One region of the Microbacterium sp. ZW T6_19 genome, then DNA from elsewhere that is predicted to be linked to it. Evidence: riboswitches for the same ligand, from Rfam matches in the RefSeq annotation. Region 1 holds a riboswitch; the other holds the start of a gene.
The links. Region 1 has a riboswitch for thiamine pyrophosphate ahead of thiO (glycine oxidase ThiO). Riboswitches for the same ligand answer to the same signal wherever they lie in the genome.

Region 1 (4,815 bases):
GTACTTCGTGGTCACCTCGTCGTTCGAGTACCTGCCGGGGCTCCCGATCCATCGGAGCACCGACCTCGCCCGCTGGGAGCTGATCGGGCACGCCGTCGACAGGCCTGGGATGCTCGACATGGCGGGCATGGCGTCGTCGAGCGGGCTCTACGCGCCCACGCTGCGCCACCATGACGGCCTCTTCTGGGTGATCTGCACGCTCGTCGACCAGAACGATCCGGCACGCGGTGGGAACTTCGTGATCACGGCGACCGACCCCGCGGGTCCCTGGAGCGAGCCGGTGTGGCTGGGCGCCGACGGCATCGACCCCTCGCTCTTCTTCGACGACGACGGGAGGGCGTGGGTGCAGGGGACGAGGCTCGCCCGAAGTCCGCAGTGGCACGATCAGACCGAGATCTGGCTGCGCGAGTTCGATCCCGAGGCCAGGGCGCTCACCGGTCCCGAGCATGTGATCTGGCGGGGCGCGCTGATCGGGGCCGTCTGGGCCGAGGGGCCGCACCTGTACAAGGTCGACGGGCGTTATCACCTCGTCGCGGCGGAGGGCGGCACGGAGATGCATCATGCGGTCTCGGTGGCGCGGGCGGATGCCGTGACCGGACCTTACGTCGGGAACCCGGCGAATCCGGTGCTCAGCCACCGCCAGCTCGGTCGCACGGCGGACGTCGTCGCGGTCGGCCACGCTGATCTCGTGCAGGCTGCTGACGACAGCTGGTGGGCCGTGCTTCTCGGCATGCGGCCGTATGGCGGGCTCCATGCGAATCTCGGGCGCGAGACGTTCCTGGTTCCGGTCGAGTGGGAAGACGGCTGGCCGGTCTTCGCGCCGGGAGAGGGGCGCGTACCGGACCAGGTCGAGGTGCCTTTCGCGGGCGAGGGGCGTCAGGAGCGCTCTGCGACGATCGCCCCGGACGACGGACGCTGGACCTCGGTGCGCGCGCTGCCGGGTGAGGTCGCCGATGCGGTGGACGGCGAGTGGCTGCTGCCGATCCGTCCGGAGGGGCCGACGGACCCGCAGCCGTTCGCGTTCCTCGGCGTCAGGCAGCAGCATCCGGATCTCGACTTCACGCTGAGGCTGTCCGGACGGCTGGCCCCCGGCGAGGAGACCGGCTTGCTGATCCGGCAATCCGAGCGCGATCACATGCGCCTGGCTGTACTCGGCGGGGGAGAAGCGGATGCTGCACGGATCACGGCGACCCTAGTGCGTGCAGGCGAGTCGGCCGAGCAGGGGACGATCACGCTGACGGGTCCTCTGGCCGAGGGCGTCGAGCTGACGTGCCGGGCACGAGGACAGGACTACGAACTGCTCGCAGGCGTCGAAGGATCACAGCCGTTGCGCGTCGCGACGGTCGACGGCACGAGCCTCGACTCCTTCTCGTCCGGAGGATTCCTCGGCCTGTGGCTCGGCGCGTACGCCACGAGCGTCGCAGCGGAGACCGACAGCGTCGTCCGTGTCGCGCGCGTCGAGTACCACCCGCGCTGAGCGGGCGTCAGCGCAGCCGCGCGCGCAGCGATGCGGCCGCCCCGGCGGGATCGAGTGCCTCGGTCACCGCCCGCACGACGACGATGCGTGGCGAACCGGCCTCGACGACCTCGTCGAGGCGAGGACCTTCGTCGATGCCGCCGATAGCGAACCAGGGCCTGCTCGTCCCGGATGCGGCGACCGCGCGCAGGGGACCCGTGCCGATCGCCGCGCGTCCGGGCTTCGTCGGCGTCTCCCACACCGGGCCGACGCAGAAGTAGTCGAGGGCGGTGTCGGCGTCCGCCTCCGCGGCCTGTGCGATCGAATGCGTCGACCGCCCGATGATCACGTCGTCGCCGAGCAGCCGCCGTGCCTGCGCGGTGGTCAGATCGCCCTGACCGATGTGGAACACGTCGGCGCCGACGAGAGCGGCGACGTCGGCGCGGTCGTTCACCGAGAACAGCTTTCCGTGTCTGCGCGCGACGGCGGCGAGGATCTCGAGCGCCTCGATCTCGGCGCGGGCTTCGAGGTCCTTGTCACGCAGCTGGATGATGTCGACCCCGCCCGCGTAGGCCGCATCGAGGAACTCCTCGAGGTCGCCGGTCGCCGTGCGAGCGGTCGTGCAGACGTACAGCCGTGCTGCGTTGAGCAGGGCGAGGCGCTCCTCGCGGGTCGGGCGGGGTGCGTCGACGAGGGGGAGAAGCGCGGTCATAGCCCTAGAGTAGAGGGGTCCGCGGGAGCCCACAGGGGCTGAGAGGGCCACGTGCCGACCGCTGAACCTGAAACGGATAATGCCGTCGTAGGAAAGGGCACGCATGCGCATCGCTGTGATCGGCGCCGGGATCATCGGTCTGGCGACCGCCGAGGAACTGGTCGTGCGGGGCCACGAGGTGACGGTCTTCGACCCTGAACCTGCCCGCGGCGCGAGCCTCGCCGCCGCCGGGATGCTCGCTCATGCCGCCGAGATGGCATGGGGGCAGGACGAGCTGACTCCGCTCATGCAGGCATCGGCCGAGAAGTACCCGTCGTTCGTCGAGCGTCTGTCGGTGACGAGCGGGCGATCGCTCGGGCACCGCACGGACGGGACGCTCTCGGTCGGCGTGGATGGCGCGGACCGTGAAGCGCTCGGCGCCGCGGCCGAGCTTCAGCGCACGCGGGGGCACCGGGCTGAACGGCTGACGGGCACGGCCGCTCGCGACCTCGAGCCGGCGCTCGGCCCCGCCGTCACCTCTGCCGTGTTCACTCCGGACGACCATCAGATCGATCCGCGGCGGCTCGCAGCGGCGCTCCTCGACCTGCTCGGCGACCGCGTCCGCAGAGAGGCCGTAACCGCGGTGACCTGGACGCTCGAGGGAGTCAGCGGTCTGCTGTCGGCATCCGGCGAGCATCACCGCGCGGACGTCGTCATCGTGGCCGCCGGCCTCGGGGCGGCCCTGATCGGCGGCATCCCCGCGCTCCCGCTCCGGCCCGTGTGGGGCGACGTCCTCCGCCTGCGCGTCCCGCCGGCGCTGCGTCCGCTGATCACGCGCACCGTCCGTGCGCAGGTGCGGGGGCGTGCTGTGTACCTCGTCCCGCGGGACGACGGCACGATCGTGCTCGGAGCCTCCGTGCGGGAGGGCGGCGTCGAGGGAGTGCACGCCGGGTCCGTGCTCGCCCTGCTTCGCGAGGCCGACACGGTCGTCCCCGGCGTGAGCGAGTGCGAGATCGTCGAGATGCTCGCACGTCCTCGCCCGGGGAGCCCCGATGCCGTGCCGCTTCTCGGCGTCGTCGAGGAAGGCGTGCTCGTCGCCACGGGGTTCGACCGGCACGGAGTGCTGCTCGCTCCTCTGGCGGCGGCGGTCGCGTCGGATCTGGCCGAGGGGCGCCCGATCGACGAGAACGTCCGGTCCGCCATGGACCCGTGGCGCTTCACGGCCGCCACGGCGGGCGGACCGCGAGAGGCCGCCGCCTGGACACCTCCCGCTGTCGTCGACCTCGTCGGCGCCCGACCGAAAGGCTCATGATGACGAGTCTGCAGACCGTTCGCCTGAACGGCGCCGACCGCGAGGTGGCCGCGGGCTCCACACTGCGCGATCTCGTCTCGGACCTCACCGGACACGTGCTGCGAGACGACGGCTCTCGCGTCGACGGCGGCCGACTGGGTATCGCCGCAGCTCTCGGCGGTGCCGTGGTCCCGCGCAGCCGGTGGGCCGTCTGCACGGTCGCCGACGGCGACGAGGTCGAGATCGTCACGGCCGTCCAGGGCGGCTGAGCCGCCCGCACACGAATCGGAGCACATTATGAGCCTCACCGCACAGGCCGCCGTCGTCGACCCGTTCATCATCGCGGGGGAGCAGTTCTCCTCGCGACTGATCATGGGAACCGGCGGTGCCACGAGCCTCTCGCTGCTGGAGAACGCGCTGATCGAGTCGGCGACGGAGATCACCACGGTCGCCATCCGCCGCTTCGCCCCGGAGGCGCGGGACTCGGTGTTCGCGATGCTCGATCGGCTCGGCATCCGTGCCCTGCCGAACACCGCCGGCTGCTACACGGCCCGAGACGCGGTTCTCACCGCGCAGCTGGCGCGGGAGGCCCTCGAGACCGACTGGGTCAAGCTCGAGGTGATCGCGGACGAGGAGACGCTGCTGCCCGATCCGGTCGAGCTCTTCCGGGCCTCCGAAGAGCTGGTGGCCTCCGGCTTCCGCGTGTTCGCCTACACGAACGACGATCCCGCCCTCGCCCGGCGCCTGGAGGACGTGGGCGTGACCGCCGTCATGCCGGCCGGTTCGCCGATCGGCAGCGGTCTCGGCATCCTCAATCCGCACAACATCGAGACGATCGTCTCCCGCGCTGCGGTGCCGGTGATCCTCGACGCAGGCGTGGGCACCGCCTCGGACGCCGCCTTGGCGATGGAGCTCGGAGTGGACGCCGTGCTGCTCGCGAGCGCCGTCACCCGGGCGCAGGACCCGGCGAGAATGGCCCGAGCGATGCGTGCCGCGGTCGACGCCGGCCGTCTCGCTCGTGCGGCGGGACGCATCCCGCGGCGTCCGCTGGCACTCGCCTCGTCGGCGGCCGACGGACTGATCTCCGCGCGGCCGTCCGAGGCCGACCTGTGAGCCTGCCCGCGCTCGTCGACCCCGGCCCGCCTCTGGCACCGCACCGGGCGGCACGGTTCGCGCGCCACCTCACACTCCCCGGTGTGGGGGATCACGGTCAGCGGCGCCTCGCAGCGGCTCGGGTGCTCGTGATCGGCGCCGGCGGCCTGGGCGCTCCCGCCATCCAATACCTCGCGGCGGCGGGCGTGGGCCGGCTCACCGTGATCGACGACGACCGTGTCGAGCTCTCGAACCTGCAGCGACAGGTGCTGCACACCGAAGGCG
Region 2 (4,815 bases), on a different contig from region 1:
GCTGTTCGCCGGGAGCATCCGCGAGAACATCCGCTACGGACGCTCGACCGCGACCGACGACGAGGTGCTCGCCGCCGCCAAGGCGACGTACGTGGACCGCTTCGTGCACGCCCTCCCCGAGGGCTACGACACCGTGCTCGACGAGGACGCCTCGAACGTCTCGGCCGGTGAGCGGCAGCTGATCACGATCGCCCGTGCGTTCGTCGCCAAGCCGTCGATCCTCATCCTCGATGAGGCCACGTCGGCCGTCGACACCCGCACCGAGCTGCTGCTGCAGCACGCCATGGCGGCGCTGCGCGAAGGACGCACCTCCTTCGTGATCGCTCACCGCCTGTCGACGATCCGCGATGCCGACCTCATCCTCGTGATGGAGCACGGCGACATCGTCGAGAAGGGCACGCACGACGAGCTCATCACGGCGCAGGGCGCGTACTGGCGCCTGTACCAGTCGCAGTTCGAGCAGGCGGCCGCCGACATCGACGCCGAAGAGGCTCTCACGGGCACGACGCCGGTCGTCGTCACGGGAGACGCCGAGGCTGAAGCGGATGCCGCGCGCGTCGGCGCTGTGGTCGGAGCTGAGAGCCCGGCCGCCGAGATCGCCGCGGCGGAAGCCGTGGTCGAGAACCGGGGTGAGGCTCCCAAGGCCTGACTCGTGTACGCAGATGCCCCGCCCCGGAATCCGGGACGGGGCATCTGCGTACGGCGGGGACCGCAGGCGGGTGGCTCTGCGCGGGCGGCTATTTGTCGGTCAGACCGAACAGCTCCAGCGGATGCGTGAGCCGCCACCACGGGCTCGGATCCTGCACGGTTCCCGCGAGCTCCAGTTCCGTCGTCGCCGTGTTCACCGGGCCGGTCGTCGTGAGCGTGCCGACCTCTGCGCCGGCCTTGCGCTTCTCGTCGAGGTCGAACTCCACGGTCGTCGTCGCGATTCCGCCGTTCCACAGCACCACGTCGGCATCCGCGTCCGTCACGATGTCGACCTCGGCACCCCAGAGGGTCTCCACGGAGCCGACGACAGTGCCCTCGGGCACCGTCGGCGCCTGAGTCTGCAGCTCGTTCTCGACCTGCGAGAACAGCGAGCGCGTCGACGCGAGGCGCATGTCGTCGTCCTCCTGCGTGAGCACCGACGCATACAGTCGCAGGGTCGTATCGCCCACTGTGACATCCTTCGCCGTTAGCAGATTCCAGCTCTCATGGAGGGTGCCGGTCTTGACCCCGACGACCCCGGAATCGGCCATCATCCCGTTCGTGTTGCGCACGGTTCCGGCTCCGGGCAGGTCGACCGACGTCGTGCCGACGATCTCGGCGAACACCGGATTCTGCATGGCCTTCTGCGCCACCGCGATCAGGGCTTCGGGCGTCGCCACGTTGCGCTCGTCGAACCCCGACGGAGATTTGATCGTGATGCCGCTGATTCCGCGCTCGCTCAGCCAGGTCGCCGCCGCGTCGGCGAACGCGGCATCCGATCCCCAGATCTCCTTCGCGAGCCGGTCGATGTAGTTGTTGGCCGAGCCGAGCAGTACGCCCTGCAGCATCTGGTACTCGGTGAGCGAGCCGCCGACGGGCACGTCGAGAGCCGACTGGTCGCTGCGCTTGTATGCGAGGTACGACTGGCTGTCGGCCCTGGTGAACGAGAACGAGGGACCCTGCTCTCCGGGAGCCAACGGCATCCGATCGAGCACCATCATGGCCGAGACCACTTTGGAGATGCTCGCGATCGCCGCAGGATCGGTCGAAGACGCCAGTGTGCCGACACCTGCGATCCCGACGGCGGCGCTTCCCTGCGCGGGCCACGTGATCGCGGCGGCCTGAGCCGGTGTCGTCGAGAATTCCACGGCCTGCACCGTGGGGGCGATCTCGTGCAGCGGCCACAGCAGCGTCGTGCCCGTGTAGGCGCCGACGAGCGCGAGCAGAACGCCGACGGGCACGAGCACCCCTGGCCGGACGACGGCCGACCGGAGATGTGCGCCGGTGAAGAGCGAGGCCGCATCGTCACCGTCGGCAGCGGGTGAGGCGTCGGCCACCTGGGCAGGATCGATCCAGGTCAGGGCGGTGGCGTGGTCGTCGCCCTCGGCCCAGCGAGCGTCGGGAGCGACGGAAGCCGAGACCAGTGCATCGAGGTCGTCGAAGGCTTCTGCCGCAGCATCCGTCGTCACGTCATCGCCCACAGGTGCAGTGGCCTCGGCGGAGTCAGGAGCGGTCACCTGCCTACGGTACCGAACTCCGCTCACAGAACACCGGTACGACGGGTAATATCGACAGAACAACCACGGGAGTCCGGCGAGCCGGGCTGAGAGGGAGCGAATCGCGCTTCGACCGTCGAACCTGATCCGGATAATGCCGGCGCAGGGAGGAGTTCAGATGAGTACTTCCACGTCCGCTTCCACGACCGGCACGGCGTCCGGTCTTCGCAACGCCCAGCTGTGGCGCTGGCGCGTCGTCGACATCGTCGTGGCCAGCGTCATCGCCGTCGCCTGCGCCCTGATCTTCGTGCTGTGGAACGTCGGCTACCAGGGCCCCAGTACGCTGCTCGAACCGCTGCTCCCCGGTGTCCAGGCGCTCGTCAACGGGCCCTGGCTGATCGCCGGAGTGCTCGGCGGGCTGATCATCCGCAAGCCGGGGGCCGCGCTGTACACCGAACTGGTCGCCGCGGTCATCTCCGCGCTCGTCGGCAACGTGTGGGGTCCGCTCACGATCGTCTCGGGCCTCGTGCAGGGTCTGGGCGCCGAACTCATCTTCCTGCTGTTCCTCTACGGGGTGTGGAAGCTGCCCGTCGCGATCCTCGCCGGCGCCGCCGCCGGCGTCGCCTGCGGCATCAACGACGTGATCCTCTGGTACGCCGGAGCCGACACCGCGTTCACCGTCATCTACATCGCCTCGAGCACCGTCTCGGGTGCCGTCATCGCCGGCATCGGCGCGTGGCTGATCGCCCGCGGCCTCGCCGCGACCGGTGCGCTGAGCCGTTTCGCCGCCGGTCGCGAGGTCGCCGCACGGGTGTGACCGGCGCGGCGAACCCCGCCGCTCTCGAGGCGCGCGGCTGGGGCTGGCGGTACGCCACGCGGCTGCGCTGGGCGGTGCGAGAGATCGACCTCGCCATATCGCCGGGGGAGCGCGTGCTGCTGCTCGGCGCCTCCGGCTCGGGCAAGTCGACCCTGCTGCAGGGATTCGGCGGCGTGCTGGGCGGAGCCGACGAGGGGGAGACGCACGGCTCGCTTCTCGTCGACGGCCTGCCTGCCGCGCAGGCTCGCGGCAGAGTCGGGATGGTCCTGCAGGACCCCGACACGCAGACCATGCTCGCCCGTGTCGGGGATGACGTGGCCTTCGGCTGCGAGAACCTGGGCGTGCCCCGCCCCGAGATCTGGCACCGGGTGCGGTCGGCGCTGGATGCCGTTCGGCTCGCCGTTCCCCTCGACAGATCCACGGCCGCGCTGTCGGGAGGACAGAAGCAGCGCCTCGCGCTCGCCGGTGTGCTGGCGATGAGGCCGGGCGCGATCCTGCTCGACGAGCCGACCGCCAACCTCGACCCCGTAGGTGTTCAGGACGTGCGGAACGCCGTCGCGGCCGCGCTCGATGTCACCGGCGCCACGCTCGTGGTGATCGAGCACCGCATCGACGTCTGGCTGCCGCTCGTCGAGCGGGTGATCGTGCTGGGGGCCGAGCGGGAAGGCACGGTCGTGCTCGCGGACGGTCCGCCCGACGAGGTGCTGGGCGCGCGCGGAGCGGAACTGGCGGCGTCCGGTGTCTGGGTTCCCGAGCATCCGCCCGCCGTGCCGCCGCCGCCCGCCCTCGCCCCCGGTGAACGGCTGATCGAAGCCCGTGGCCTCACCGTGGCGCGCAGCCGAGGAGTGGCCGTGGCGGGACCCCTTGACCTCGACGTGCATGCGGGCGAGGTCATCGGGATCACCGGTCCGAACGGCGCGGGAAAATCGACGCTCGGCCTGACGGTCGCGGGGCTCATCCCCGCCGAGAGCGGTCGGGTCACGGCCACAGCGGCGCTGTCTTCGGGTGAAGGAGCTGACCCGTTCCGGTGGTCGTCGACGTCGCTGCTCACCCGCATCGCGACGGTGCTGCAGACGCCGGAGCACCAGCTTCTCGCGAAGACGGTGCGTGAGGAGCTCGCCGTCGGTCCTCGAGCGCTGCGCCTCGACGAGGCCGAGATCGCGCGCCGCACCGACGAACTCCTCGACAGGCTGCGGCTCTCGGCGCTCGCCGAGGCCAACCCGTACACGCTCTCAGGAGGCGAGAAGCGTCGGCTCACGGTCGCTGCGGCCCTGGCGACGCGGCCGCAGATGATCGTGCTCGACGAGCCGACGTTCGGGCAGGATGCGACGACCTGGGCCGAACTCGTCGCGATCATCGCGGCGCTCCGCGACGACGGAGCCGCGATCGTCGCGATCAGTCACGACGAGGCAGTGCTGCAGGCCCTGCACGCCCGTCGGTTCGAGGTGAGCCCGTGATCGATCCCCTCACTGCGCGCATCGAGCGCCGCGGCCCGATCGCGCCGCGATCGGCGCTCGCCAAGCTCGCCGCCGCTCTGCTGATCGCCGTGCCGCTGATCGTGTCGATCGACGTGGTGTCGGCATCCGTCGCGCTCGTCCTCGAGATCCCGCTGCTGCTGCTCGCGGGGCTCGGCGCCCGCGAGTTCTGGACCCGCACCGCGGTGCTGTGGATCGCGGCTCCGCTGAGCGCCGTCACGATCGCCCTGTACGGCTCGACGAGCGGCGCCGTGCACTTCGAATGGCTGCTGATCAGGGTCAGCGACGGGTCGCTCTCGCTTGCGGCGGCGACCGCCGTCCGCGTCCTCGCGATCGGGCT

Region 2: linked by a shared signal. The riboswitch ahead of ACI3KT_RS17855 (ECF transporter S component) and the one ahead of thiO (glycine oxidase ThiO) in region 1 are both predicted to bind thiamine pyrophosphate.

Annotation. Positions count from the first base shown of each region.
Region 1 is NZ_JBJDRH010000011.1:38,193-43,007, forward strand. Features, by position in the region: gene ACI3KT_RS15555 (family 43 glycosylhydrolase) at 1-1,477, shown strand, start outside; gene thiE (thiamine phosphate synthase) at 1,485-2,168, opposite strand; TPP riboswitch at 2,180-2,279, shown strand; gene thiO (glycine oxidase ThiO) at 2,272-3,459, shown strand; gene thiS (sulfur carrier protein ThiS) at 3,456-3,707, shown strand; gene ACI3KT_RS15575 (thiazole synthase) at 3,736-4,551, shown strand; gene ACI3KT_RS15580 (ThiF family adenylyltransferase) at 4,548-4,815, shown strand, end outside.
Region 2 is NZ_JBJDRH010000016.1:53,337-58,151, forward strand. Features, by position in the region: gene ACI3KT_RS17845 (ABC transporter ATP-binding protein) at 1-649, shown strand, start outside; gene ACI3KT_RS17850 (D-alanyl-D-alanine carboxypeptidase) at 738-2,204, opposite strand; TPP riboswitch at 2,260-2,371, shown strand; gene ACI3KT_RS17855 (ECF transporter S component) at 2,362-3,000, shown strand; gene ACI3KT_RS17860 (ABC transporter ATP-binding protein) at 2,997-4,457, shown strand; gene ACI3KT_RS17865 (energy-coupling factor transporter transmembrane component T family protein) at 4,454-4,815, shown strand, end outside.